DNA from 3 places in the Methylobacterium sp. CM6257 genome. Region 2 is predicted to be linked to each of the others. Evidence: predicted binding sites of a transcription regulator. Region 2 holds the regulator's gene; each other region holds the start of a gene.

Region 1 (9,434 bases), 2.3 Mb from region 2:
CCGCGCATATGCTGCATCCGGGCAATTACGAGATGCAGACGCGCAGCCCGCGGCCAGCCGCAGCTGCCGCAATACAGGTCGCACCCGTGACCTGGACCGACCCGCCGGCCCGGAGCGGCGCTCCCGAGACGACGGGCGCGATCCCGACGGGCGCGCGGACCAGCGGCCTCGGGAACGCGGTCCCGTCTGCGATTCCGGCCCCGCGACAGGCTGCCGTGGTCCCGCCCGGCGCAACTCCGGCCCTGCGGCTTCCGGACGAGATGGCGGGCCCGACCGAAACGCCCCGGAAGGCCGTCGCGGCGCATCGACCGAGGGGATCCGGGCGCAGCCTGCGCCGGATCGCCCGGCTGCGGCACGCCCCGCTCGCACGCACCGCGCAGGCCGATCGCACGGTGGTCTCCGCGTCGGTCCCTCAGCCCGCACCGGCTCGTCCGGAGGCGTCCTCGAAGATCGATCCGATCGGCGACATCATCCGCGGCCTGGGCTTCGGTCGCGACGGCTGACACCCGGCCCGGCCTGACCCGCGTCCTACTGGACGTGGATGGTCAGCTTCATCTTCGGATGAATGCCGCACTGGATCACGAAGTCGCCCGGCTCGGCCAGGGTCAGGCGCGTCTCGGTGCCGGGCTCCTGATCGCCAGCATCGAAAGAGAACCGGTCCGCCTCGATGAAAGCGTGATGGCTGAGGATCTCGTCGCCGTTGCGCAGCGTGATCGTGTCACCACGGCGGAGGTACAGGTCGGTCGGCATGTAGTGGCGGCCCTTCTGCAGCACGATCCGGGTCGTGCTCGACAGCGTCGCCCAGGCACTCCCGAACGCCATGCAGGAGCCGGTCAGCGCGAGCGGCCCGAGGACGAGAAGGCAACGCAAGCACCTGCTGCGAAGGGGCATGTCTGGCGTCCGCGCAAGATCTGATGCGTCCCGGGGCAGGTGGATCAGTCACCGAGCGGTCCGGGATGCCGCTGTCCCATATCGTGCTCGGAGCCTCTCAATACGGCCATACGACCAACGATAAAATTTTATCGGACCGGGCTTATATATGCGCCAGATATTTCTAGCGTGTTCGAGTTTTACTGTAATCGTAGATACAAGGCTCGGGCTCGGGCTTTAATTCTATCGGTGCCAAAGCTTGCGCCTCGACTGCGGCCCGGCAGGCTCGATCAGGATCGCCCGGTGCGACGGGCAGCGCGGCGGGTGAAAACTGCCGCACGGCGCGGGCGCCGATTCTGTTTTCATGATCACGTTTTGTTGAAACCCATGATTCCAGCGATGCCCGCATTCTAACCTGGGTTGATTTTTGGCATCCGCCAATGCTGTTGGGCAACAGCCTTACATCGAAATAGCAATCGCAACTATAGGTACCAAAAACGTGACGCAAGTGGCGGTAGGTGGCATATCTGACGTTGTCAAACTGGCCGGGGAAATCGTCATCGCCTACATCGGGAGCAATCCTGTTCCTAAATCCGAAGTGTCTGATTTCATACAAGAGGTTTATGCGACCGTGTCCCGCATCGCCGGCGGCCAGACAAACGGGGCTCTCGGTGCCGTTCCAGTCTTCGTTTCCGAGCAACCCAGCCCGGATCAGATCCGTGCTTCCATTCAGGACGATGGTCTCGTCAGCTTTATCGACGGTAAGCGCTACAAGAGCCTCAAACGGCACCTGGCGGCCAAAGGTCTCGACGCGCGCGCCTACCGCGAGCGCTTCGGGCTGGGCGCCGATTATCCGATGGTTGCTCCAAGCTATGCCGCGGAGCGCGCCGCCATCGCGAGGCGAATCGGCCTCGGGCAGCCGGGCGCCATGGCTGGAACCCTCGCGAAGGTTGCCGAAGCACCGGCGAGAGCACCCAACAGGAAGGCGCCGGAGCACGGCAGCGAGGAATTTCACGCTGTGACGGCAACGAGGGGGGTGGGCATGCGTGAGGTGCCGGCACGACGCCAAGGACGTCGTGTCCGGGTGGATGCGCGATGATCGTATTGGTGTTTGCCGCCTTGATCGGTGGCGTCATCAGCCTCGTGAGCGCATGGCCCTGGCTCGGCCTGTATTCGGTCCTCGCCGCTCCATTCGGAGCGGGGAGCGCGGCCCTGTGCGCAGCGCTCGTTCTCGCCTCTCGGCGGAGCGAGAACGCCTCCCCCGGGAACCAGCAGGTGATGGCGCCGCAGGCCGCAGATCACCGCTCTGGGTTGAAGGCGGACGTGCGGAACCAGCGCCGGAGCGCCTGACGCGTCAGGTCAGCGACTTCGTCCGGCCCGTCGTGTGCGGTGCTGCTTCGAGGCCATTCCCGAAGGGTTGGCGTTCCTGACGTCTCGACGAAGCCGGCTTCGGGCACCCCGCCCGAGCCTCGATCGCCGCGCGTTCTCCCCCGTCCGAGGCGCAGACGAGGCGTCAGCGGCTCCTGCGCCCGGCTTCAGGTCACGATCCGGAGGCACAGTCACGGCCCCGGCAGGACGTCGACCCGGGTCGGATCCTCGGGATCACGGTCGCGGGCCGCGAGCGCCTGGCGCACATGCTCCCGGAAGACCTTGACCCGCGCCGGCAGTTCGCGCCCAGCCAAGGTCACGGCGCGCAGGGCGGCGCCCCGGCTGGCCCAGGGGGCGAGCACACGCAGGAGCTGGCCCGCCGCGACCGCCTGGGCGGCGACGAGACTCGGGAGATGGCCGATCCCGGCGCCCGCCAGCGTCAGCCGGTGCGCGGTGGCGAAGTCGCTGACCCGGATCGCGGGGCTCAAGGCCAGCGGCTCCGCGCGGCCGTGCCCGTCGGTGAGGGAGAGGGTCGCCGCGCCGAACCGCTCGCGGGCGAGGATCAGGTCGTGGTCGGCGAGCTCCACCAGGCTCGTCGGCGCCGGCCGGCGCAGCAGGTAGGCCGGCGCGGCGTAGAGGCCGACCGTCAGGGTCGCCAGGACGGGCGCGCGGTAGCCGGTCTCCTCCGCGCCGCCGAGCCGCAGGGCGAGGTCGATCCGGTTGGCCGCAAGGTCGAGGCGTGCATCCGTGTTCAGCATCTCGACGGTGATCTGCGGATAGGCGGCGCGGAAGCTTGCGACGATCTCGGGCATCACCTCAATCCCGAAATCGATGGAGGTCGTGATCCGCAGGTGCCCGGCCGGCACCGTGCGGGCGTCTCGGGCGGTCTCGGCCGCCTCGTCGAGGAGCGTCAGGCTCTCCTGCGCCTTGGCGTAGAAGGCGAGCCCCTCGGCGGTTGGCGAGACCGCCCGGGAGGTCCGCGCCATCAATCGGGCGCCGAGCGCCCGCTCCAGCCGGGAGATCCGCCGGCTGACGCTCCCCTTGGTCTCCCGCAGGCTCGCGGCGGCGGCCGTCACCGTGCCGAGATCGACTACGGTGCAGAAGGCGCGCACGTCGTCGAGTCCGCCCCGGAAGGTTTCCGATCTCGCAACCATGCGGTTCCGGATAGCAGGCTCAACCATGGCCGTGAACGGGGCTACAGGGCTGCCGGGGCGCACCGAATCGCGCTCGCCCGTCTGCTGTGTGGGAGACATCCTTGAAGTCGATTCTCGCCTCGAGCCTTCTGGCCCTGCTCGTCGCCACCCCGGCTCTGGCCCAGACACCGCCGACCCGCGATCCGGCGCAGATCCAGGCCGGCACCTACGCGGTCGATCCCAACCACACCCAGGTCGGCTGGCGGGTCTCCCATATGGGCTTCTCGAACTATGCCGGCGGCTTCTCGGACGTGTCGGGCACGCTGGAGCTTCAGCCGAAGAACCCGGCCTCCTCCAAGCTGTCGGTGAAGATCCCGGTGGCCTCGGTTGCGACCACCAGCGCCAAGCTCACCGACGAGCTCAAGAGTGACCAGTGGCTCGACGCGGCGAAGTTCCCCGACATGACCTTCGTGTCCACCAAGGTCGCGCCCGAAGGCAAGGACCGCGCGAAGGTGACGGGCGACCTCACGCTTCACGGCGTGACCAAGCCGGTGACGCTCGACGTCACCCTGGTGGGCGCCGGCGTGAACCCGCTGAGCAAGAGGGTCACGGTCGGCTTTGAGGCCACCGGCACGCTCAAGCGCTCGGAATTCGGCGTGAAGACCTACGTGCCGCTGATCGGCGACGACCTATACCTCACCATCGCGGGCGCCTTTGAACGGCAGGAGTAGGGGCAAACGCCGTCGTAGCGGGCGCAACGAAGCGACCGAGGGCGGCGCGACCGCAGTGAGCGTGGCACGTCCCGGACTGCTTCGCTCCGCTCGCGGGGATGGCGGCGTACCTGAGCCTTCCGATTGACTGCCGTGCGCCGCGTTCTACCCCGGGCGGTCCTCCGACCCGGTGCCCAGCGCCCGCTGGACCATCACGCTGTCCGCCCAGTGGCCGTACTTGAACGCCACCGCCCGCAAGTAGCCGACCCGCTCGAACCCGCAGGCCTCGTGGAGGCGCAGGGACGCCGCGTTCTCGGCGTCGATGTAGCCGATCATCTGGCGGTAGCCGCCCGCCGCGCAGGCCTCGATCAGGGCCGGCAGCAGCCGCCGGCCGATCCCCGCGTGCAGGTGGTCGGGATGCACGTAGATCGAGTGCTTGAGCGTGTAGCGGTAGGCCGGGCGCTTCCGGAACGGCACCGCGTAGGCGTAGCCCGCCACCGCGCCGTCCCGGTCGGCCACGAGGTGCGGCAGGCGCTTCTTGCGCATGGTCTTGCGCCGCCGCTTCAGGTCGTCGGGGAGCAGCCGGTCCTCCTCGGCGACACCGACGTCGCTGACGCCCCGGCTGATGTGGTGCTCGTAGATCGCCACCATGGCCTCGACATCGGCGTCCGAGGACGGGCGGATGACGATGTCGGGGCAGGACCGGGCCGGGACCGGGCCGGGCGTCTCGACCTCGATCTCCATCAGGCCCCCTCCCGCGCCACGTAGGTGTGGAAGCGGATCCGCCCGTCCGGGTCGACCTCGCGGTAGACGCCCTGGATCTCGGCCTCGAAGCCCGGGAACAGGTTGGCCGAGGCCTCGAACATCTTGAAGTAGTCGAGCATGGGCTTGGCCCGGTCGTCCAGGCGCTCGCCCGGCAGCACCGTGCCGATGCCCGGGGGGTAGACCAGCATCAGCGTGGTGGCGATCCGCCCCTCGGCCTCGGCGATCGGCACGTAGTCGACCTTGTTGCGGGTCAGCAGCTGGGCGGCCTTCTTGGGCGGCATCACCATCTCGGGCAGGTGCTCGGGGGCGAATTGCCGCCGCTGCAGCGTCGAGGTGCCGGCCTCCCGGTGGAAGGCGTGGAACTCGCCGCAGAGGTCGCGCAGGCGCACGCCCCGGTAGCGGTTCGGCCGGCGGTTGACGAATTCCGGCATGGCCTCCTCCAGCGGGACGTTGTCGTCGTGGAACCGCTTGAAGGCGACGAGGCCCGAGATCAGCGTGCCGGCCTTGGAGGATTCCACCCCCGGGGTCAGCAGGAAGAGCAGCGAGTTCAGGTCGTTCTTCTCGGCGACGATCCGGTTCTCACGCAGGTATTGCGCCACGATCGGCGCCGACACGCCGTGCTGGGCGTAGGCCCCCGTGTGCCGGTCGAAGCCCGGAGTCAGCACGGTGAGCTTGTTCGGGTCGGTGATGGCGTAGCCCGGCGCCACGTGGGTGAAGCCGTGCCAGCGCGCGCCCGGCTTCAGCTCCCAGTGGCGCGGCGTGGCGGCGAGCTCGTCGGTCGGCACGCTCTCCCACGGCACCTCGGCGCCGTCGGCGTTCACCGTCACGTCCGGTACGAAGGGGTCGAAGAACCAGCGCCGCGCCGGGTCGCGCTCGTTCTCCTCGAACTCGCGCCGGATCGCCCGGACCTTCTTGCGCCACTCGATCCCGAGCCGGATCGTGTCGTCCCACAGGATCATGCCGGAGCGCCCCTTCATCATCTGGGCGCCGACGTCGAGGGAGGCGAACAGGGGATAGAAGGGTGACGTGGAGGCGTGGACGAGGAAGCTCTCGTTGAGCCGCTTGTGCTCGACCCGCCGGGTCTGGCCGCGGATGTGGCCGTCCCGGGTGTGGATCTGCGAGGCCTGGGAGAAGCTCGCGAGCTGCTTGTGGGTCGACTGCGTGGCGACGATGCCGGGCGAGGTCTCGTCGAGGCCGGTCAGCCCCATGGCGAAGCGGCGGGCGTAGAGCGGGTGGAACTTCATGAAGCCCGCCCAGGCCTCGTCGAACAGGATGTAGTCGCAGAGGTGGCCGATCTTCTCCAGGATCTCCTGGGCGTCGTAGATCGTGCCGTCGTAGGTGCACTGCTCGATCACCGCCACGCGGAACGGCCGCTCCCGGCGCCACGCTTTCGGATCGGTCACCAGCGGGTTCCGGCGGATCTTCTCCCGGATCCGCGTCTCGTCCAGGGCTTCGTGGAAGATCGGGCCGATCAGACCGTAGGCGTTGCGGTCCGTTTCCAGGAAGATCGGGATGCCGCCGCCCAGGAACAGGGCGCCGTGGTGGGCCGCCTTGTGGTTGTTGCGGTCGAACAGGACGAGGTCGTCCTCCGCCACCAGGGAGGACAGGACGATCTTGTTGGAGGCCGAGGTGCCGTTGAGGACGAAGTAGGTCTTCTCCGCCCCGAAGATCTTGGCGGCCTCCTTCTGGGCCTTCAGCGCCGGGCCCTCGTGGGTCAGCAGGTCGCCGAGGTCGAGGACCGAGTTGTCGAGGTCGTCGCGGAAGATCGCCTCGCCGAGGTGCTCCACGAAGATCCGGCCGATCGGCGAGCGGTTGTAGAAGATGCCGCCGTTGTGCCCCGGGCAGGTCCAGAGCTGGTTGCCCTTCTCGGCGTAGTCGACCAGCGCGCCGAAGAACGGCGTCTTGAGCGTCTCGGCGTACTGCGTGACCCGGCTGACGAGGCCGCGGGCGATGAATTCCGGCGTCTCCTCGGCGAGGAAGATGTAGCCGTCGATGAAGTCGAGGAGCTCGACCGGGATGTCCTCCAGCCGCTTGCGGCGGACCATGATGACGATCGGCATCTCCAGGCCGCGCCGGCGCATCATGTCGATGAGGGCGGCGGCCTTGCCGTCGAGGCCGCGCTTGCCCCAGTCGACCACGAGGCAGCCCACCGCGGCGTCGGTCTGGACGGCGATCGCCGCGTCCTCGACGCGCCGGGCGCGCACCACCTCGAAGCCGCGCTGCTCCACGGCCGCCACGATCTGGTTGACGCGCGCGCCCTCGAGATCGTCCGGATCGAAGGCCGGGGCGCACATCAGGACCGTGAAGCGGCGGTGGAAGTCCATGGAGCCCTCTCTGCCGGGAATGCAGCGCGTGGCTTTCCGGGCCGTCTGCGACGATTGCATGACAAGGCGCGCGGCGGGCGGTCGCGGTCCGGACGAAAGGGCGTGATCCGGCGGGGTCGGGGGCATCGGAGCGCGGCCCTCCCACCCGCGCCCTCATCCTGAGGTGCTGGAGCGAAGCGGAAGCCGCCCTTCGAGGCCCGCTGACGCGGGCACCTCAGGATGAGTCGGTCGGAGGCTCGTCGCACGGCCCGTGGCGGCAACCGGTCTCAGGGCGTCACGGCGCGCGGCGCCGCTCCCAGACGGCCGGGTTGACCAGCCCGCCCGGCCGCCGGCCGGCGAGGACGTCGACCACGCGGGTCGCGGCGGTCTCGGCGGTGCGGATCAGGGCGGCCTCGGTGGAGCCGCCGACATGAGGCGTCAGGATCGCCCGCTCCTGGCGAGCGAGGGGGTGGTCGGGCGGCAACGGCTCCTGGGCGAAGACGTCAAGTCCGGCGCCCGCGATCGTGCCGGCCTCCAGCGCCTCGACCAGGGCCGCCTCGTCGATCAGGCCGCCGCGGCTGGTGTTGATCAGGAAGGCGTCGCGCTTCATCCGGGCGAGCTGGTCCCGGCCGATCAGGCCGCGGGTGGTGCGGGTCAGCGGCACGTGCAGGGAGACGATGTCGGCCTCGGTCAGGAGCGCGTCGACCGAGGCGGCCCGCAGGGCGCCGGCATTGGCGAAATCGGCGTCCGGGCGGCTCGGGCCGTAGGCCAGCACCCGCAGGCCCAGGGCGGCCCCGAGCCTGGCGGTCGCCTGCCCGATCGCCCCGAAGCCGACGAGGCCCAGCGTCAGGCCGGCGAGCTCGATCAGCCGGGCGGTGAACTTGAAGCTGTCGTCGCCGGCCCGGACGGAGCGGTCGGCCTCCGGCAGGGCCTTGGCCAGGGCGAAGATCAGCGCCAGCGTCTGCTCGGCCACCGAGACGGCGTTGGCGCCGGGCGTGTTGACCACCACGATTCCCGCGTCGGTCGCCTCGGCGGTGGCCACGTGGTCGGTGCCAGTCCCGTGCACGCCGATCACCCGCAGATTCGCCGCCTCCGCGATGGCGCGGGCCGGGAAGCCGGTGTTGCGGGTGATCACGGCCACGCAGCCGGCCACCTCGCGGGCCAGGGTGGCGGCATCGGTGCCGCTGGCCCGGCGCGGCTCCAACCCTGCCGCGCGCAGCCGATCGAGGCCCGCCGCGTGGATCGGCTGGACGATGAGGCACGGACCGGTGATCACGGAAGCGGCATCCTCTGCCGAAGAGGGGGGAGTGAGCACAAGTATTGCGCTGGCCTCGTCTAGGCGGAGCGCGCAATCCTGGCAACAGGCCGCCCGGTCACTCCAACCCGGCGCCCGGATCGGGCAAGTCGATCTTCGGTCAGTACGGAGGCAGGTGAAACTTCATCTGCCGGGATCGGGCCGGATGCGGCACGGCGCGCCGGACCCGCCGCTCAGCACGGTGCAGCGGCCCGGTCCGCGCCCGCGATTAGCCGGGCGTATTCCGCTTCCGCGGTCCCGTAGCTCGCATCGGCCACCAGCCTGAGCTGCCGGACCGGCTGGTGGCGGCGGATCAGCGGCTCCCCGGCCGGCAGTTCCACAGGGCGCAGATGCGGCTGCAGGGCTTCGAAATCCTTCTCCTGCATCGCTCGCAGGAGCTGGTTGCGCGACGGGCATGCGCCAGATCACGGCCTATCTGGTCCCGGGCGACATCTGCGATCTTGAGGCGACATCACTGTCGTGGGTGGATCACGCCATCGGCACGCTCTCGCCCCGCCGGGTGGCGCGGATCGGGCCGCTTCTGGAGCGCCCCACGATCGCCGCCGCCCTGCGGAAGAGCCGTCTGGTCGAAGCGGCGATCGCCCGCGCGTGGCTGGTGAATATCGGCCGCCGCTCGGCCTTGGAGCGGCTGGCGCACCTGTTCTGCGAGCTGCTCGTGCGCCTGCAGGCGGTCGGTCTCGTCAGCGACGACGGCTACGCCATGTCGGTGACCCAGACCGATCTGGCCGACACGACGGGCCTGGCCAGCGTCCACGTGAACCGTCCGCTCCGGGATGTGCGGAGAAAGGGGCTGATCGAGCTGTGCAAGTGCCGCCTGCGGATCCTCGACCTGCCGCGCCTGCAAACGCTCGCGGAGTTCGATCCCGCCTACCTGCGCTTGGCGCCGCGGAATGCCGCGTAGGGGGACGCTCCCGTCCCCCGGATGCTCCGGCTCAGACGATCCGGGGCGGTGCGTCGGCCGTGAGCGGGC
Region 2 (9,434 bases):
GATCCCTGGCTCCATACGCCGGACGGTTTGGCGCGCCTGGAACGGGCCGCCGCGAAGGCGGGCGGCACGGTTCGTGCCGTCCCGAACCTCGTGGACGCGGTCTGGGCCGGACGCCCGAAACCCCCCGCGGGTCCGGTGGTCGCCCATCCGGAAACGCTCGCGGGCGAGGCGGCGGCCGACAAGCTCGCCCGGGTGCGCGCGGCCCTTGCCGAGGGCGGCTGTGACGCCCTGGTGGTCTCCGATCCGCACAATCTCGCCTGGGCCTTTAACCTGCGCGGTTCCGATGTCGGCCACACGCCCCTGGCCCTCGGCTACGCGATCCTGCCGCGGGAGGGCCCGGCGCGGCTGTTCCTCGGTTCGCCGAACGTCGATCCGGCCCTGCGGGCGGCCCTGGCGCCGGTGGCCGAGATCCTGCCCCGGGCCGGACTCGATGACGGGTTGGCCTCGCTCGGCGGCGTGCGCGTGCGCCTCGACGCGGTCACCGGCGCGGTGGCCCTGAAGGAGAAGATCGAGGCCGCCGGCGGCGTCGCCGACGTCGGCAAGGATCCGATCACCGGGATGAAGGCGGTGAAGAACGCCGCCGAGATCGCCGGGGCCCGGGCCGCCCATATCCGCGATGGGGCCAGCGTCGTGCGCTTCCTCGCCTGGCTCGACGGCACGGCCGCCGCGGGCGACCTCACCGAGATCGCCGCCGTCGAGGCCCTGGAGGATTTCAGGGCGGCCGGCGGCGACCTGCGCGACGTATCGTTCCCGACGATCTCCGGCTCCGGCCCGAACGGGGCGATCGTCCATTACCGGGTGACCCGTGCCAGCGACCGGTCCGTCCGACCCGGCGAGCTGTTCCTGATCGATTCCGGGGCGCAATATCCGGACGGCACCACCGACATCACCCGCACCGTCGCGGTTGGTGAGCCGAACGCCGCGATGCGCGACCGCTTCACCCGGGTGCTCAAGGGGCACGTCGCCATCGCCCGGGCGGTCTTCCCGAAGGGCACAACCGGAGCCCAGATCGACGCCTTCGCCCGGGCGCCGCTCTGGCAAGCGGGGCTCGACTTCGATCACGGCACCGGCCACGGGGTCGGCGCCTTCCTGTCGGTCCACGAGGGGCCGCAGCGGATCGCCAAGACCGGCACGGTGGCGCTGGAGCCGGGTATGATCCTGTCGAACGAGCCCGGCTACTACGCCCGCGGTGCCTACGGCATCCGGATCGAGAACCTGGTCCTCGTCGAGCCGCGCGAGATCCCCGGCGGCGAGCGCCCGATGCTCGGTTTCGAGACCCTGACCCTCGTGCCCTACGACCGGCGCGTGATCGAACCGGATCTCCTCGATCCAGAGGAGCGGGCGTGGATCGACGCCTATCACGCCCGGGTGCGGGAGACACTGGGCGCGCTCCTCGACGACGGGGCGCGCGCGTGGCTGGACCGCGCCACCGCGCCGCTCCCGAACTGAGGACCCGGCCCGCGACCGCTCGCGCCTACCATGCTAAGGCTCGCCGCCACGGAAAAAGCCGCGCCGGGCTCGAAGGCGCCGCGCCTGAAACCGCGACCGCCTTGCGCGCGAAGGGACAGCATGATCCGCCGCCTCGCCATCCTGGTCATGGTGCTGGCCGCGAGCCTCACGGCCGCGGCGGCGCAAGGACTCAACCAGGGCTTCCGGACGCCCCCCGACCTCGTTCGGTCGAGCCTCGTCGCCGAGCCGGCGGCTCTGGCGGGGGCGCAGCCCTTCACCCTGGCCGTGCACATGCAGGTGAAGCCGGGCTGGCACGTCTACTGGCGCAATCCGGGGGATTCGGGCCTGCCGCCGGAGGTGACCTGGACCCTGCCGGCCGGCTTCACTGCCGGTGCGATCCGCTGGCCGGCGCCGGAGCGCATCCCGATCGCCACGCTGATGAACTACGGCTACGAGGGCGAGGTCACGCTCCTCGTGCCGGTCACACCGCCGCCGAGCCTCGATCCGGCCGACCCGGTGCGGATCCAGGCCAAGCTGACCTATCTCGTCTGCGAGACCGAATGCGTGCCCGGCTCGGCCGATCTCGCCCTGACCCTGCCGGTGGGAGAGCCCCGGCCCGATCCCGAGACGGCCGGACTCTTCGCGCGCGCCCGGGCCGCCCTGCCCGCACCGGCCATCTGGCCGCTGCGCCTGTCGAGCCAGGGTGACACGCTGCGCCTCGATTTCGCGGCGGCCGGGCTCAAGCCCGAGACCATCCGCAACGTTGCCTACTTCCCCTATGCCGAGACGGCGATCGACAACGCGGCCGCGCAGGTGATGTCCGTCGACGAGGCCGGGCTGCACCTGACTCTGGCCCGGAGCAGCCCGACCGATCCGGCGCCCGTCGGACTACCCGGTGTCCTGACCCTGGACGAGGTGACCGATGCCGGCACCAACCGTCTCGCCTTCGCCTATGGCGACGAGCCGGCCGCTCCGGTGCCCGTCTCCATAGCGGAGAGTCCGGCGCCCCCGCCCGCGCCAGCCGCCGACACGCTGACCCTCGCGGCCGCGGCGGCTCTGGCCTTCCTCGGCGGGCTGATCCTCAACCTGATGCCCTGCGTCTTCCCGGTGCTGTCGATCAAGGTCTTGGGCCTCGTGCGGCATGCCGGCGAGAGCCCGGGCCGCCTGCGCCTGCACGGCCTCGCCTACACGGCCGGCGTGCTGGCGAGCTTCCTGGTCCTCGCCGCCTTGCTGATCGCCCTGAAAGGCGGTGGCTCGGCGATCGGCTGGGGCTTCCAGTTGCAATCGCCCGCCGTGGTGGCGGGGCTCGCCTATCTGCTCTTCGCGATGGGCCTGAGCCTGTCCGGGGCGGTCCATATCGGCGGACGCCTCGCCGGTCTCGGCGACGGCCTGGCCCGGCGTGCGGGGCTGAGCGGTTCCTTCTTCACGGGCGTCCTCGCCACGCTGGTGGCGACGCCCTGCACGGCACCGTTCATGGGCTCGGCGGTGGGCTTCGCGCTGACCCAGAGCGCCGGCGTGGCGCTCGCGGTGTTCGCGAGCCTCGGGCTCGGCCTCGCCCTGCCCTTCCTGGCGCTCACCCTCTGGCCGCCGGCCCTGCGGGCCCTGCCCCGGCCGGGCGCCTGGATGGAGACCCTCAAGCAGGTCCTGGCCTTCCCGGTCTACGCGACGGTGGCGTGGCTGATCTGGGTCCTGGCCCAGCAGGTCGACCCGCAGGGGCTCCTCATGGCGCTGATCGGCCTCGTGCTGGTCGGCTTCTGCGCCTGGGCCTGGGAGCACGGGCGCGGTGCGTCGCGGATGGCGGGGCCGATTGCCCGGGCCTGCGCGGTCCTGGCGCTCATCGCCGTCGGGGGCCTCACGCTGGCCCTCGCCCAGAACCGCGCCGCTCCGGCGGTGCAGGCCGCCGCCAGCGGGATCGAGCCTTTCACCCAGGCCCGTCTCGACACCCTGGTGAACGGGCGGCGGCCGGTCTTCGTCAATCTCACCGCGGCTTGGTGTATCACCTGTGCGGTCAACGAGACGACCTCGCTCTCCACCAAGGCCGTACGGGCCGCGATGGCGGAGCGGGGCGTGACCTACCTGAAGGGGGACTGGACCAACCAGAACCCGGAGATCACCCGCCTCTTGGAGAAGCACGGGCGCAGCGGCGTGCCGCTCTACCTGCTCTACACGGGAATGGGAGAGCCTCAGGTGCTGCCGCAGATCCTCACCGAGGGGACGGTGCTGGCGGCCCTGGACTCCGTGCCGGCGGCCAAGGACGGCAAGAGCGCGGCGCTGACCCGCTGAGCGGGCGCGGCTAAGCCTCCAGCGAGAAGGTCTCGTCGAAGGCGTAGCCGGAGCCGCGGACCGTGCGGATCGGGTCGGGCTGGCGCGGGCCGTTCAGCGCCTTGCGCAGCCGCCCGACATGCACGTCCACCGTGCGCTCGTCGATATAGACGTCGTGGCCCCAGACCCCGTCGAGAAGCTGCTCGCGGGAGAAGACCCGGCCCGGGGCCAGCATCAGGAATTCCAGCAGCCGGAACTCGGTGGGGCCGAGATGCAGCTCCTCGCCGCCGCGGCGGACGCGGTGGCCGGTGCGGTCGAGTTCGAGATCGCCGGCGGCCAGGCGGTCCGAGACATGGGCGGGCTTGGCCCGGCGCAGCAGCGCGCGGATCCGGGCGAGCAGCTCCGGCACGGAGAACGGCTTGACGATGTAATCGTCCGCGCCCGTTCCGAGGCCCCGGACCCGGTCCCCTTCCTCGCCGCGGGCGGTGAGCATGATCACCGGCAGCCGCTCTGTCTCGCGGCGGGCGCGGATGCGGCGGCAGAGCTCGATCCCCGAGAGGCCCGGGAGCATCCAGTCGAGCAGGACCAGATCGGGGATCCGCTCGGCCAGGAGCAACTCCGCATCGTCGCCGCGCGCGGCCGAATCCACCACGAAGCCCTCGGCTTCCAGGTTGTAGCGCAGCAGGGTGGTCAGCGCCTCCTCGTCCTCGACGATCAGGACTTGCATGCTCACGTTCGATGACCCGTTCACGAGGCGGCGCCGTTCGGCCTGCGGGCTCGCCGGCTCCCTCCGGAGCGGGCGGGCCGGCGGATGGTGCGGGAGGCGCCGCTCAGCCTCAACCCACACCCTCCGATTTTCGGGCGGCGCGCCACAGGAAGGAGCGCGCGCCGCGCTTGGACGGCAGCGGCTCGCTCTTACGGAGCCTGCCTGCCGTCCACCGTCGCGTAGTTCGACGCATCGTTCTTCGGCCGGTCGCCCGCCAGCGTCTCGCCGGTGGCGAGGTAGTGGATCGTCTCGGCGATGTTGGTGGTGTGGTCGCCGATGCGTTCCACGTTCTTGGCGCAGAACAGGAGATGCGTGCAGAACGAGATGTTGCGCGGATCCTCCATCATGTAGGTCAGGAGCTCGCGGAACAGCGAATTGTACAGCGCGTCGATCTCGCCGTCGCGCTCCCAGACGTCGTGGGCCGCCTGGACGTCACGGCTCGCGTAGGCGTCGAGCACGTCCTTGAGCTGGCCCTCCGCGAGGTCGCTCATGTGGCGCACGCCCAGCACGATCTTCTGCGCCGGCGCCTGGTCGGAGATCGCGACGACGCGCTTGGCGACGTTCTTGGCGAGGTCGCCGATCCGCTCGAGATCGCCGGAGACGCGGATCGCCGAGATGGTCTCGCGCAGGTCGATCGCCAGGGGCTGGCGCCGGGCGATGAGCAGCACGGCGCGCTCCTCGATGTCACGCTGGAGCGCGTCGAGGCGCTTGTCGGCGACGATCACCGTCTGGGCGAGCGCGTCGTCCCGGCGCACAAGAGCGTCGGTCGCCTCCGCCGTCATCTTCTCGGCCACGCCGCCCATCTCCGAGATCGAGCGACGCAGGTTCTCCAGGTCGGTGTCGTAGGAGGTGACGATATGGCCGGGCATGGTGGATCCTTCGATGGGGGCCCGCGAAAAGCGATCCGTCGGGTCCGGTGGATCCGCCGCCGCGCCGGCGAATGCCGGTTGGCGTTCCCCGGTGCCGGATCGTTCGAACAGGTTAGCCGAAACGGCCGGTGATGTAGTCCTGGGTGCGGCGTTCCGTCGGATTCATGAACATCCGGCTGGTCGGGCCGAACTCGACCAGCTGGCCGAGATACATGAAGGCGGTGAACTGCGAGATGCGCGCCGCCTGCTGCATGTTGTGCGTGACGATCACGATGGTGAACTCGTCGCGCAGCTGCTCGATCAGCTCCTCGATCCGGCCGGTGGAGATCGGATCGAGCGCCGAGGTCGGCTCGTCGAACAGGATCACCTCCGGGCGCTGGGCCACGGTGCGGGCGATGCACAGGCGCTGCTGCTGGCCGCCCGAGAGGCCCGTGCCCGACTGGCGCAGCTTGTCCTTCACCTCGTCCCAGAGGGCGGCTTTGCGGAGCGATTCCTCCACGCGGCCGTCGAGCTCGGATTTCGGCAGCTTCTCATAGAGCCGCAGCCCGAAGGCGACGTTGTCGTAGATCGACATCGGGAACGGCGTCGGCTTCTGGAAGACCATGCCGATGCGCGAGCGCAGCTCGTTCAGGTCGATGGACGGGTCGAGGATGTTCTCGCCATCGAGCAGGATCTCGCCCTCCGCTCGCTGCTCCGGGTAGAGGCTGTAGATCCGGTTGAAGCAGCGCAGCAGCGTCGACTTCCCGCAGCCGGACGGGCCGATCAGCGCCGTGACCTGCCTGTCATGGAAGTTGATGTTGATGTCCTTCAGCCCGTGGAAGGCCCCATAGTAGAAGTTGAGCCCTTTCACGGCGATCCGCACCGGCCCGCCCTCGTCGGCGCGGTTGCGGTTCAGGTCGACCGTGGGACTCGCGGAGGCGGCGTTCATCGTCGTGTCCTCGAAAAGGGTCTCAGCGCGAGGTCTGCGGCTTGATCACGACGCGCGCGATGATCGACAGCGCCAGGATCGTTAGGGTGATCAGGAGCGCCCCGGCCCAGGCCAGGCCCTGCCAGTTCGGATACGGCGACAGCGCGAACTGGTAGATCATTACTGGCAGGTTCGCGACGCCGCCCATGAGGTCGGCGGAGAACCAGGAGTTGTTGTTGAGCGCCGTGAACAGGAGCGGCGCCGTCTCGCCGGCGATGCGGGCCAGCGCCAGGATGATCCCGGTCACGATGCCGGACGAGGCTGCGCGCCAGGTCACGCTGGTGATCACGGTCGAGGGCGGGGCGCCGAGGGCCGCACCGGCCTCACGCAGGGTTCCCGGCACGAGTCGCAGCATATCCTCGGTGGTGCGCACGATCACCGGTACCGCGATGATGGCCAGCGCCACGCCCCCGGCCCAGCCCGAATAGGTCCCCATCGGCCGCACCATCAGCGTGTAGACGAACAGGCCGATCAGGATCGAGGGCGCCGAGAGCAGCACGTCGTTCAGGAACCGGATCAGGGTCGCCAGGCGCGATGCGCGGCCGTACTCGGCGAGATACGTGCCGGCCATGACGCCGATCGGCGTGGCGATGGCGATGCCGATCCCGGTGAGCACCAAGCTGCCCAGGATCGCGTTGGCGATACCGCCGCCTTCGGAGCCCGGCCCCGGGGTCGGGTTGGCGAACAGGGCCGGCGTGAAGCCGCGCACGCCCTGAACGATCAGCATCACGAGGATCGACCCCAGCACCACAGCGCCGACGGCCGTGGCGGCCGTGCAGGCGACGCGCAGGCTCCGGTCGGCGATGCGCCGGCCCTGGCGGACGCGGCCGGCACGCCGGGGCGCGGCGGGTTTGATCGGGTTGGAGGCGTCCATCGCGCGAACTCCTCAGGCGGCCGTGACGCGGCGCGTCAGCAGACGGGCGATGATGAGCACCACGAAGGTGATCACGAACAGGATGCAGCCCAAAGCCATCAGCGCGTTGAGCTGGAGGCCGTCAGCTTCGTTGAACTCGTTGGCGATCCGCGACGCGATGGTCGAGCTCGGGTCGAAGATCGAGGCCGAGAGGCGGTTGGCGTTGCCGACCACGAAGGTCACGGCCATGGTCTCGCCGAGCGCCCGCCCGAGGCCGAGCATGATCGCCCCGATGATCGAGACGGCGGCTTGGGGCACGAGCACGTAGCGGACGACCTCCCAGGTGGTGCAGCCGATACCGTAGGCGCTCTCGCGCAGCACGGTGGGGATCTGGTCGAGCATGTCGCGGGCGATCGAGGCGATGAACGGCACGATCATGATCGCCAGGATGATGCCTGCGGTGAGCACGCCCACGCCGGAGGGCACCCGGGCATAGAACAGGGTACCGACGATGGGCAGACCCTCGACGAGGTTGGAGACCGGGATCTCGACGAAGCGCGCGAAGAGCGGGGCGAAGATGAAAAGCCCCCACATGCCGTAGATGATGCTCGGCACCGCGGCGAGCAGCTCGATCGTCATGGCGACCGGCTTGCGCGCCCAGCCCGGGCAGAGCTGCGTCAGGAAGATGGCGATCCCCAGGGAGATCGGAACGCCGATCAGGAGGGCCAGGAAGGCTGAGGCCACGGTTCCGATCACGGCGACGAGCGCGCCGTACTGCTCGGTTCCGACGTTCCAGGCGCTTGAGGTCAGGAAGCCGAAGCCGAACTCGCGGAAGGCCGGCCAGCCTCCGTACAGGATCGAGCCGAGGATACCGGTGAGTACGGCCAGAACGAGGAGCGCCGCCCCGTAGGCGCAGGCCCGGAACAGGTTATCGACGCTCCGGCTCGGCCCCTTCCGTGCGGTCGCAGCACGGGGTCGGGCAAAAGCAATCGTTTCTGTCAAAGCGGGCATCCGCGGTTCTCTGCGAAAGGTGGCGTGGTAGCGCGGTGCGATCCGAGATGCGAGGGAGGAGACCGCAGCCCCCTCCCGGCCACGCTCACATGTTGAAGACGGGCTTGCCGTCCTTACCCTTCACGGTCTTCCACTCCTCGTGGATCAGTTCGACGACGTTGTCCGGCAGCGGGACGTAGTCGAGGTCCGAGGCGAGCTTGTCGCCCTTCTTGTAGGCCCAGTCGAAGAACTTGAGCACGTCACCGGCCTTGGCCGGATCGACCGCATCCTTGTGGACGAGGATGAAGGTCGCCGCCGTGATCGGCCACGCGTCGTCGCCCGGCTGGTTGGTGAGCGAGATGCCGAAGCCCGGGGCCGCCTTCCAATCGGCGCTGGCGGCCGCGGCCTGGAACGCCTTGTCGTCGGGCTGCGGGAACTTCCCGGCCTTGTTCTGAAGCAGCGCGTAGGACAGCTTGTTCTGCTTGGCGTAAGCCGACTCGACGTAGCCGATGGCGTTCGGCACCTGTTTCACGGTGGCGGTCACGCCCTCGTTACCCTTGCCGCCCTGCCCCACCGGCCAGGAGATCGTCGTGGCCGCGCCGTACTCCTTCTTCCAGGGCTCGGAGACCTGGGAGAGGTAGGTGGTGAAGATGTTGGTCGTGCCTGAGGCGTCCGAGCGGTAGACCGGCGTGATGTTCGCGTCGGGCAGCTTCAGCCCCTCATTGAGCTTCGTGACCCGCGGATCGGTCCACTTGGAGATCTTGCCGGCGTAGATATCGGCCAGCACGTCGCCGGTGAGCTTGAGCTTGCCCGGCTCGATCCCGGGGATGTTCACCACCGGCACCACGCCGCCCATGACGGTCGGGAACTGGACGAGCCCGTCCTTGGACAGCTGCTCGGCCTTCAGCGGCGCGTCGGTGGCGCCGAAATCGACCGTCTTGGCCTGGATCTGCTTGATCCCGCCGCCAGAGCCGATCGACTGATAGTTGAGGCCCGAGCCGGTCTCCTTGCGATAGGCCTCAGCCCATTTGGAATAGACCGGGAAGGGGAAGGTGGCGCCGGCGCCTGTGATGTCGGCGGCGAGCGCTGCGGACGCCAGCTGAACCGTCGCGAGGCCGACGGCGAGCGCGTAAGCGAAGGGTCTCAAGGGAATCTCCGTTGCCGTCGGGCAAGAGCCTGCGCTCCTCCGCCGGCAAGCCTATGCCCGCGGCAGAGCCCTGCGGCCGATCTTCAACGAGACCCAGCGCCGGCCGCCCGATGTCCGGGCGGTTACGACAG
Region 3 (9,434 bases), 3.1 Mb from region 2:
TCTGGATCACCCGCTTCAGTGGCCGCGCCCCGTAGGCCGGGTCGTAGCCCTTGTCGGCGAGCCAGTTCTTGGCGTCCTCGTCCACGTCGAGGGTGATCTTGCGATCATCCAGCAGCTTCTGCAGGCGTCCGAGCTGGATCTCCACGATTGCCCCCATCTCCGACCGCGCGAGGCGGTGGAACAGGATGATCTCGTCGACCCGGTTCAGGAATTCCGGCCGGAAGTGGCTCCGCACCACGCCCATCACCTCGTCGCGGACCGCGTCGGTGTCCTGACCCGCGGGCTGGTTCACCAGATACTCGGCCCCGAGATTCGAGGTCATGATCAGCAGCGTGTTGCGGAAGTCCACCGTCCGCCCCTGCCCGTCCGTGAGCCGCCCGTCGTCGAGCACCTGCAGAAGGACGTTGAACACGTCCGGATGCGCCTTCTCGACCTCGTCGAACAGCACGACCTGGTAGGGCCGCCGCCGCACGGCTTCGGTGAGGGCGCCGCCCTCCTCGTAGCCGACATAGCCCGGAGGCGCGCCGATGAGGCGGGCGACCGCGTGCTTCTCCATGTACTCGGACATGTCGATGCGCACGAGCGCCGTGTCGTCGTCGAACAGGAAGCCGGCGAGCGCCTTGGTCAGCTCGGTCTTGCCGACGCCCGTGGGCCCGAGGAACATGAACGAGCCGATCGGCCGGTTCGGGTCCTGCAGTCCGGCGCGGGCGCGCCGAACCGCGGTCGAGACCGCCTCCACCGCCTCGCGCTGGCCGACGACGCGCTTCGACAGCGCCTCCTCCATGGCCAGCAGCTTCTCGCGCTCACCCTCCAGCATCTTGTCGACTGGCACGCCGGTCCAGCGGGAGACCACCGCGGCGACGTGGGCGGGCGTGACCGCCTCCTCCATCATCGCGTCGCGACCGTTCTCCGCCTTCGCCTCGATCTCGGCGAGCTGCTTCTCCAGGCCCGGGATGACGCCGTAGGCGAGCTCGCCGGCGCGCTGGTACTGGCCCTGGCGCTGCGCCGCGGCCAGCTCGTTGCGGGCCTCGTCGAGCTTCTTCTTGAGGCCGGCAGCCGTGCCGAGCTTGTCCTTCTCGGCCTTCCACCGCGCGGTGATCGCCGCCGAGCGCTCCTCCAAGTCGCCGAGCTCCTTCTCCAGCCGGACCAGCCGGTCGCGGGATGCGGAGTCGGTTTCCTTCTTGAGCGCCTCGGCCTCGATCTTCAGCCGGACGATCTCCCGGTCGATGTTGTCGAGCTCCTCGGGCTTCGAATCAACCTGCATGCGCAGGCGCGAGCCGGCTTCATCCACCAAATCGATCGCCTTGTCGGGCAGGAAGCGGTCGGTGATGTAGCGGTTCGAGAGCGTCGCGGCCGCCACCAGGGCGGAGTCCTGGATGCGCACGCCGTGGTGCTGCTCGTACTTCTCCTTCAGGCCGCGCAGGATCGAGACCGTGTCCTCCACGGTCGGCTCCGACACGAAGACCGGCTGGAAGCGCCGGGCCAGAGCCGCGTCCTTCTCGACGTGCTTGCGGTACTCGTCCAGCGTCGTCGCGCCGACGCAGTGCAGCTCACCCCGGGCAAGCGCGGGCTTCAGGAGGTTCGAGGCGTCCATGGCCCCGTCGGCCTTCCCGGCGCCGACCAGCGTGTGCATCTCGTCGATGAACAGGATGATGCCACCCTCAGCCGCGGTGACCTCGGAGAGGACGCCCTTCAGCCGCTCCTCGAATTCGCCCCGATACTTCGCGCCGGCGATCAGCGCGCCCATGTCGAGGGCGAGCAGGCTCTTATCCCGAAGGCTCTCCGGCACGTCGCCATTGACGATGCGCAGCGCCAGACCCTCGACGATCGCGGTCTTGCCGACGCCAGGCTCGCCGATGAGCACCGGATTGTTCTTGGTGCGCCGGGACAGGACCTGGATGGTCCGCCGGATCTCCTCGTCGCGGCCGATCACCGGGTCGAGCTTGCCGTCCCGGGCGGCCTCGGTGAGGTCGCGGGCATACTTCTTCAGCGCGTCGTAGGCGTTCTCGGCCGAGGCGTTGTCGGCGGTGCGCCCCTTGCGGAGCGCGTTGATGGCGGCGTTCAGCGAGGCGGGGGTTACACCCGCGGCCTGAAGTGCGCGGCCGGCTTCGGAATCCTTCTCGACCGCGAGGGCTAGGAGCAGGCGCTCGACCGTCACGTAGGAATCGCCCGCCTTCTCGGCGGCCTTCTCGGCGGTGTCGAACAGGCGCATCAGCTCGCGCGTCGCCTGCGGGGCGGCCGCGTTGCCGGAGACCTTGGGCTGCTTGGCGAGCCACTGCTCCGTCTGGGCCAGCGCCACGCGCGACTGACCGCCCGCGCGGTCGATCAGGCCGGCGCAGAGGCCCTCCGGATCGTCGAGCAGCACCTTGAGCAGGTGCCCCGGCTGGAGCTGGGGATGTCCCTCGCGCATCGCGAGGTTCTGAGCCGCCTGCACGAAGCCGCGGGCGCGCTCGGTGTATTTTTCGAAATTCATGCACAACCCTCCCGTACCGGCATCCGCCGCCCGATGAGAGGCGCGGCGCCACCGAAACGTCGCCCTCCGGCACTCCGCCGCGCGAGGGCCCCGGCGCCGTTGACGGCCGCCGGTAGACCCGATGTGGTGTTGCAATTGAGCACCACAAGGGGCGGCGAAGCTCTTGCGCGACGGATCAATTCAGGGCCACGCTCCGCGCATGACCGCATTGATTCATGTCAGCGCCCTCTATCGCTATCCGGTGAAGGGCTTGAGCCCCGAACCCGTCGAGCGGGCGGAGCTCGAGACCAGCGGCTTTTTTCCGGGCGACCGGCTCTACGCCATCGAGAACGGCCCGTCGGGCTTCAACGCCGTGGCGCCCCGGCATCAGCCCAAGACCAAGTACCTGATGCTCATGCGCGACGAGGCGCTGGCCCGCCTGCGCACCCGCTACGACGACGCCACGGCGACGCTCACGGTGGAGGGCCATGGCGAGCCGGCGGGCTTCCGCCTCGACACTGAGGCCGGGCGCGCCGGGCTGGCGGACCTGATGCGGCGGTTCATTCCCGAGAGCCTCCGGGGGGAGCCGAAGGTGCTCGCGGCGCCGCCGCAATACCGGTTCACGGATTCACCCACCGGCTACGTCTCGCTGATCAACCGGGCGAGCGTGGCGGCCGTGGAGGATTACCTCGGTGCGCCCGTCGATCCGCTGCGCTTCCGCGGCAACCTGCTGGTCGACGGGCTCACGCCCTTCGCCGAGCTGGAGATGGTGGGACGGGTCATCGAGGCGCCGAGCGGCCTGCGGCTCAAGATCACCAAGCGCACGGTGCGCTGCGCCGCCACCAATGTCGACCCGGCGAGCGGAATTCGCGACTGCGACATCCCCTGGACTCTCGACGCGCGGCTCGGCCACCGCGACCTCGGCGTCTATGCCGAGGTGATCGCCGGTGGGGCGCTCGCGAAGGGCGACGCGCTGCGGGTGGTGGGCTGACGGGCGGGTCACTCCAACCCAATCCCGTCATCCTGAGGTGCGAGGGCAGCGAGCCTCGAGGAGGGCTCCGGGGAGCGCGCGACCAGCTGGAGCCATTCTTCGCGACGGCCGCTTCGCGACCGCACCTCAGGATGTGGGCGAAGATGGGAGAAGCCGCCAACGATCCTCAGAGCCGCGATACGTAGGCCGCCAAGTCCTTGATGTCGGCCTCGCTCAGCTCCTGCGCCACCTCGTTCATGGCGGGATCGTAGCCGGGCCGGCTGTTCGATTTGTAGCCGGCGAGCGCCTTGGCGAGGTACTCCTCGCGCTGCGCCCGGATCCGCGGGATCGCGTCCCGACCGGCGAGGTCCGGACCGTGGCAGGAGGTGCACTGGTGCTTGGCGACGAGTGCCTGCGCCCGCGACGCGACGGCGGGGTCGGCGGGCGGCCCTGACGAAGCGGGCGCCGGCAGCGCCGCAACCGCGTCGGCATAGGCGCGCAGATCGTCGTCGGAGAACCCCGCGGCGACCTCGTTCATGGGCGGCGCTTCGCGCTGCTTCTCCCGGAACTGGAACAGCTGCGTGACGATGTAATCCGGGAGCTGGCCGCCGAGCGAGGGGACGCCCTCGCTCTGCGAGGTTCCCTTCCCGTGACAGCCGATGCAGGGTGCGATCCGCTCCTGCATCGCAGCATCGGGCGCGGCGAGAGCCGCACCCGCCAGAAGCGCGCCGAGGGTCAGCGCGAGCCCCCGGATCACGCGTGTCCGCGACGGACGGCGCATCACTTGCCGTAGCTGACGCGATAGATCGCGCCGTTGTAGTCGTCCGAGACGAGGAGCGATCCATCCTGTGCGACCAGCACGTCGACCGGGCGCCCGACATACTTGTTGTCCTGCAGAAACCCGGTCAGGAACGGCTCCACCGAGGTGATCTTCCCGTCCGGACCGGCCTTGGCCACCGCTACGTCACCACCGAGTTTGTGCGTGCGGTTCCAGGAGCCATGCTGGGCGATGAAGATCGCATTCCTGTAGGCCTCCGGGAACTGCGTGCCGGTGTAGAACCGCATGCCGAGCGAGGCCGTATGCGGTCCGAGCAAGGCGGCCGGTGCGGTGAATTCCGCGCAGGAATGGCCCCAGCCGTATTCCGGATCGGTGAACGTGCCCTGATGGCAGAACGGGTAGCCGAAATGCTGCTTGCCCGGCTCCGAGAGCACGTTGAGCTCGTCGTTCGGGATGTCCTCCGAGACCCAGTCGCGGCCGTTGTCGGTGAACCAGAGCTGCTTGGTCTTCGGGTTCCAGTCGAAGCCGACCGTGTTGCGCACGCCCCGGGCGATGACCTCGGCGTTCTTTCCGTCGAGGTCGATCCGGCGGATCTGCGCGTGGGTGTCCGGCGGCATCAGGATGTTGCCGGGCGAGCCGACCGGCACGTAGAGCTTTTTGTCCGGACCGATGGCGATGAATTTCCAGCCATGGGCCTCGTCCTTGGGCAGGTCGTCGTAGACGAGGGTCGGCTTCTCCGGGCTGTCGAGATGCTTCGCGATATCGTCGTAGCGCCAGATCTTGGACAGTTCGGCGACGTAGAGCGCGCCGTCGTGGAACGCGACGCCGTTCGGCCGATGGAGGCCCGATGCGATGGTCTTGACCTCGCGTTTGCCATTCGCGTCGGCCTTCGGGAGCACCGCGTAGACCTTGCCCACGGTCCGGGTGCCGACGAACAGCGTGCCGTCCGGCGCCTGGGTCATCGAGCGGGCATTGGCCAAGCCGCTGGCATAGACCTCTATCTTGAAGCCCTCAGGAACCTTCAGCTGGTCGAGCGGCAGCTTGGCAGCGGAGGTGGCGAGGGGCGGTCCTGCGACAGGCGCGAGTTTGGCCGCCGCGCCGCCTTCGGGGCGGCCGTACAGCGCCGATCCGCGATCGACTTGCACGGTGGGCGGCGGCGCCGCAGAGGCCGGCGTCTCCTGGGCGAGGGACACTCGTGGGCCGATGGCCCCGAGGCCCAGGCAGGCGAGCGCGGCAGCGAGCCCGCGCGACAGGGACGGCTTGATGGCTGGCGTCATGGTCTCTCCCGATGCGGACGGCGCGTCGGGCCACCCGCTTGTTCTGAACTCATTATTCAACGATCCGGCGCCGCGCGCGACCTATTTGTTCGGGACGGTGGCAACAGCGCGGGGCCAGCGTAACGCGGCGCCGGATTACGGAAGCGGCGACGCCGTGCCGTCGCGCTCCATGAGCCGGCCCGATCTCTCCTGCGAGCGGCGCGGCCATCCGCGCCTGTTCGGCCCGATACGACCACCCTCAGCAAGGACGTGCCCCGCTTCGCCTCCAGTGACACAGCCCGCCGGCGGAACCGGCCGGCGCCGGGGATCGAACCGTGGTCCGCCGGCTCGCAGGGGCGAGAATTGCGGACGGAGGTTGTCGGTCGTCGTCACCTTGCGTTTTGGCGACCGATCTCCGAAAACGCCCCCGTCCGGAAAGCTTAGGCTTGGCCGGGGCTTCCGGCCAAGCGCCGGGTCCCGGCCGGCGCGGCGTTCCGATCCGGTTCGGGGACACGTATCGATGATCGATTACGCGCAGGCGCGGCGGATGATGGTCGACTGCCAGTTGCGGACATTCGACGTGAATGACACGGCGGTGCTCGAAGCGTTCGACACCGTGCCGCGGGAGACCTTCGTACCCAAGGGCCGCGAGCCCTTCGCGTATATCGATCAGACTCTCAGGCTCGGAGAGGCGGGTGACGAAACCCGCTGCCTGCCGGCACCTATGGTCCTGGCCCGGATGATCCAGGCCCTGAAGATCCGCCCGGGCATCACGGCCCTCGATGTCGCCAGCGGCTCCGGCTACGGGGCGGCGATCATGGCCCATCTCGGCGCCGAGGTGACGGCGCTCGAATCGGTTCCGGAACTCGTCGAGACCGCGCGCGCCCGGCTCGGGACCGCCGCCCGGGTCGTAGAGGGTCCGATCGCGGCGGGCGCCCCCAAGCAGGCGCCCTTCGACGCGATCCTGATCAACGGTCGCGTGGAAGTGAGACCGCAGGCCCTGCTGGACCAGCTGAAAGACGACGGCCGACTCGTCTGCGTGATGGGTCCCCACCGCAATGCCCAGGTGACGCTGTTCGTGCGCGCAGGGAACGCCTTCGGGTCGCGCCCGCTCTTCGATGCCTCCCTCCCGGTCCTGGACGCCTTCGCGGCTGAAGCGGGGTTCGCGTTCTGAGGGCCTGATCCGGCAAGGGGCACAGGTGCTCTCACGCGCCGCGCCCTGCGCCGACGGCAGGCGCAAAGGGATTCGGCGCGGCAACCGCCCAGAGCCCCATCTTGAATCGCCCCACGGCGATAGCCACCCGCCGCCAAGAGCGGCGACGCGAAGTTGCCGAACTGCCTCAAGCGATCCTGGCCAGGCATCCGACAGAGACCGTGTCCATTGCCTGGGACAAGGCCAGCACGCACGAGGACGACGAGGTCGAAGCCGTGTTGCGCGGCGCCGCTGGCCGCCTCGTTCTGCTGTACCTTCCGACCGACAGCCCATGGCTGAACCCGATCGAGATGCTCTGGCGCCAGTTCCGCCGCCCAGCCGGTGCCGGTCTATTGGACCTACATCACCGCTTGGTCGGCCCCGGACGGCAACGGGTAGTTCCGCGACGACATCTACAAGCGCGACGGCGTGAACGTGACCTCGACGATCGGCGCGCCGACCCCGGTGGCCAGCGCCGAGCCGATGTCGCGGACCTTCGAGGCCGGCGACGAGGAGCAGGCGACCCGCCGGCCGATCCGTCTGGACCGGCGCATCCGAAGCCCGCATCTCACCCGAGGTGCGGGCTTCGTGCAGTCGGGGCCGCTCCTGTCATCCGGCGGTCAAGCGCGTCTGCTTGGCCGCTGGAGTGATGGCAGGGGAGCCGATCCCCGAAGCCTCGGTCGACGATGGCCCAGGAAGCCGTGCAGGAGCCGCCCATGTCGAATGCCCCCATCTCCGGAGACGGACGCCTCACCCGCCGGGAAACCCTAGCCGGTGCTGCCGCCCTCGGGCTCGCGGCCGGCAGTGCCGGAGCGCAGGAAACCGCGGAAGCGACCGGCCTCGTGTATGCGACAGAGACAACGGGCATGGGCCGCACGCCCCTGCCGGGCGTGCTGGTCTCCAACGGGCGGGAGATCGCCCGCACCGATGGCGACGGACGATACCGTCTGCCCATGCCCGGGGACGGCGTCGTTTTCGTCATCAAGCCGCCGGGCTATGCTCTGCCGCGTGACGCCGACCACCTGCCACGGCACACCTACATCCACCAGCCCGGCGGCACGCCCGCCGCGCTGGGTCTGCGCTATCGCGGCCTCGCGCCCACCGGGCCGCTGCCGGCCTCGATCGACTTCACCCTGGCCCGCGTGGACGAGCCGGCGGATTTCGACGTCATCCTGTTTACCGATCCGCAGCCCGAGAGCCGGTTCGAGCTCGACCACGTCCGCGACACCGCGGTCGCCCGGGCCATGACGATCCCCGCGGCCTTCGGCCTGACCACCGGCGACGTGCTGTTCGACGACCTGTCGCTCTACGGCCGTTCCAACCGCATAGTCGGCCGGATCGGACTGCCCTGGCACAACCTGCCCGGCAATCACGACCTTAACGTGCAGGCGCCGGATGCCCGCTACAGCCGCGAGACCTGGAAGCGGGTGTTCGGGGCGCCGACCTACGCGTTCCGGCACGGGCGGGCGTCGTTCGTGATGCTCGACAATGTCGAGTGGCTCGGCCCGCCGGTCCCGGTGGGCGCCAACACCTACCGCGGCCATATCGGCGAGCGCAGCCTGACCTTCCTGCGCAACCTTCTGGCCGAAATCCCGCGGGACGATCTGATCGTGCTGGCCATGCACATCCCGCTTCACACCGACACCGCACCGGACGATCCGCACAACACGACCACCGATCGCGCCGCGCTGCTGGACCTGCTCGCGGGCCGCAAGGTGCTGAGCCTCGCAGGCCACACCCACACCACCGAGCACCACTACCTCTCGGAGGGACACCATCACCACGTGCTGACCGCCGTCTCGGGCTCGTGGTGGAGCGGGCCGGATACTCGCACCGGCATCCCCTCGGCCGACAGCCGCGACGGCACACCGAATGGCTTCCACGTGCTCTCGATCCGCGGCGCCGACTACACGACCCGCTACGTCGCCGCGCAGGGCCAGCCCGACGAGACGATGCGCATCCTGTTCGAGAGCGAGCTGCGGGCGGGCGCGTCCGAGGTGGTCCGCTGGACCCGACCGGTGCAGGGCATGCGGCCGCCCGTGCCGCAGGAGGCGCTGGCCGATACGAGCTTGGTGGTCAACGTGTTCGATGGCGGCCCGCGTACGAGCCTGGTCGTCCGGATCGGCGAGCGGGCTCCCGTGGCGATGGCGCGGACGCGGCGGCTCGATCCGTTCGTCGCCGAGTTGTTCGAGCGCTACCCGGAGGCGAAGAAGAGCTGGGTGAAGGCCACGCCCTCGACCCATATCTGGACGGCGCGGCTCCCGGACGATCTCGTGACCGGCGCTCACCGGGTCGCGGTCGAGGGCACGGACGAGTACGGGCGCCCGATCCGGAGCTGTACCGTGCTGGAGGTTGTGGGCGAGGGCGGGCGCGACTAGCTGTTTGGTTGCGGAGCGTCGTCGGGACCAAGTGCGTCTGGCAATTGAGGGGCGTGCCGGGTTGTCGCCGGACACGGCGAGGTGCCTTGCGATCCGGCTATAGCGACGAGGCTCGACAGTATCGGACCCGGTTTCAGCCCAGTCGGAACTCCTCTCGAACGGCCACCTTGCGTTCGTCGTCTCAGACTCAGCCGGACTGGTCCCAGCCGCCGACGTTCGCGCGCGTGTCCGCGCGATGAGGATAAGCGATCTCTGAGTGTCGCGCGCCGTTCGCGCTGGATCTAAGATTGCAGACCGCAAATCCCGGAAGCTGAGCAACCGTGCGGGGGGCATCTGCCTCCTCGACTGCAAGGAAAGGGCCGCTCCGAGGCTCTGAATGGTCGCAGCGTTCCACCCCGCCAGCCTACC

What was found. The regulator PhoB, encoded in region 2, activates phosphate uptake and scavenging genes when phosphate is short. The targets are predictions, from matches to a motif close to TGTCATNNANCTGTCAT.
Region 1: the regulator PhoB is predicted to act here: its motif matches at 7,218-7,234, upstream of ACYCO6_RS32340 (Orn/Lys/Arg family decarboxylase).
Region 3: the regulator PhoB is predicted to act here: its motif matches at 7,256-7,272, upstream of ACYCO6_RS00345 (calcineurin-like phosphoesterase C-terminal domain-containing protein).

Annotation. Positions count from the first base shown of each region.
Region 1 covers NZ_CM137735.1:6,619,209-6,628,642, forward strand. Annotated here, with positions in the region: gene ACYCO6_RS32305 (hypothetical protein) at 1-503, shown strand, start outside; gene ACYCO6_RS32310 (cupredoxin domain-containing protein) at 529-870, opposite strand; gene ACYCO6_RS32315 (Ros/MucR family transcriptional regulator) at 1,370-1,969, shown strand; gene ACYCO6_RS32320 (hypothetical protein) at 1,966-2,220, shown strand; gene ACYCO6_RS32325 (LysR family transcriptional regulator) at 2,430-3,392, opposite strand; gene ACYCO6_RS32330 (YceI family protein) at 3,494-4,102, shown strand; gene ACYCO6_RS32335 (N-acetyltransferase family protein) at 4,247-4,825, opposite strand; gene ACYCO6_RS32340 (Orn/Lys/Arg family decarboxylase) at 4,825-7,170, opposite strand; gene ACYCO6_RS32345 (hydroxyacid dehydrogenase) at 7,445-8,425, opposite strand; gene ACYCO6_RS32350 (hypothetical protein) at 8,638-8,829, opposite strand; gene ACYCO6_RS32355 (Crp/Fnr family transcriptional regulator) at 8,859-9,365, shown strand; gene ACYCO6_RS32360 (phytanoyl-CoA dioxygenase family protein) at 9,397-9,434, opposite strand, start outside.
Region 2 covers NZ_CM137735.1:4,339,311-4,348,744, forward strand. Annotated here, with positions in the region: gene ACYCO6_RS21230 (aminopeptidase P family protein) at 1-1,449, shown strand, start outside; gene ACYCO6_RS21235 (protein-disulfide reductase DsbD family protein) at 1,570-3,732, shown strand; gene phoB (phosphate regulon transcriptional regulator PhoB) at 3,743-4,438, opposite strand; gene phoU (phosphate signaling complex protein PhoU) at 4,627-5,346, opposite strand; gene pstB (phosphate ABC transporter ATP-binding protein PstB) at 5,459-6,274, opposite strand; gene pstA (phosphate ABC transporter permease PstA) at 6,297-7,187, opposite strand; gene pstC (phosphate ABC transporter permease subunit PstC) at 7,200-8,177, opposite strand; gene pstS (phosphate ABC transporter substrate-binding protein PstS) at 8,263-9,303, opposite strand.
Region 3 covers NZ_CM137735.1:78,943-88,376, reverse strand. Annotated here, with positions in the region: gene clpB (ATP-dependent chaperone ClpB) at 1-2,473, opposite strand, end outside; gene ACYCO6_RS00375 (MOSC domain-containing protein) at 2,673-3,443, shown strand; gene ACYCO6_RS00370 (c-type cytochrome) at 3,610-4,203, opposite strand; gene ACYCO6_RS00365 (PQQ-dependent sugar dehydrogenase) at 4,203-5,477, opposite strand; gene ACYCO6_RS00360 (protein-L-isoaspartate O-methyltransferase family protein) at 5,977-6,630, shown strand; partial or broken gene ACYCO6_RS00355 (hypothetical protein) at 6,831-6,923, shown strand; partial or broken gene ACYCO6_RS00350 (L,D-transpeptidase family protein) at 6,973-7,164, shown strand; gene ACYCO6_RS00345 (calcineurin-like phosphoesterase C-terminal domain-containing protein) at 7,365-9,026, shown strand.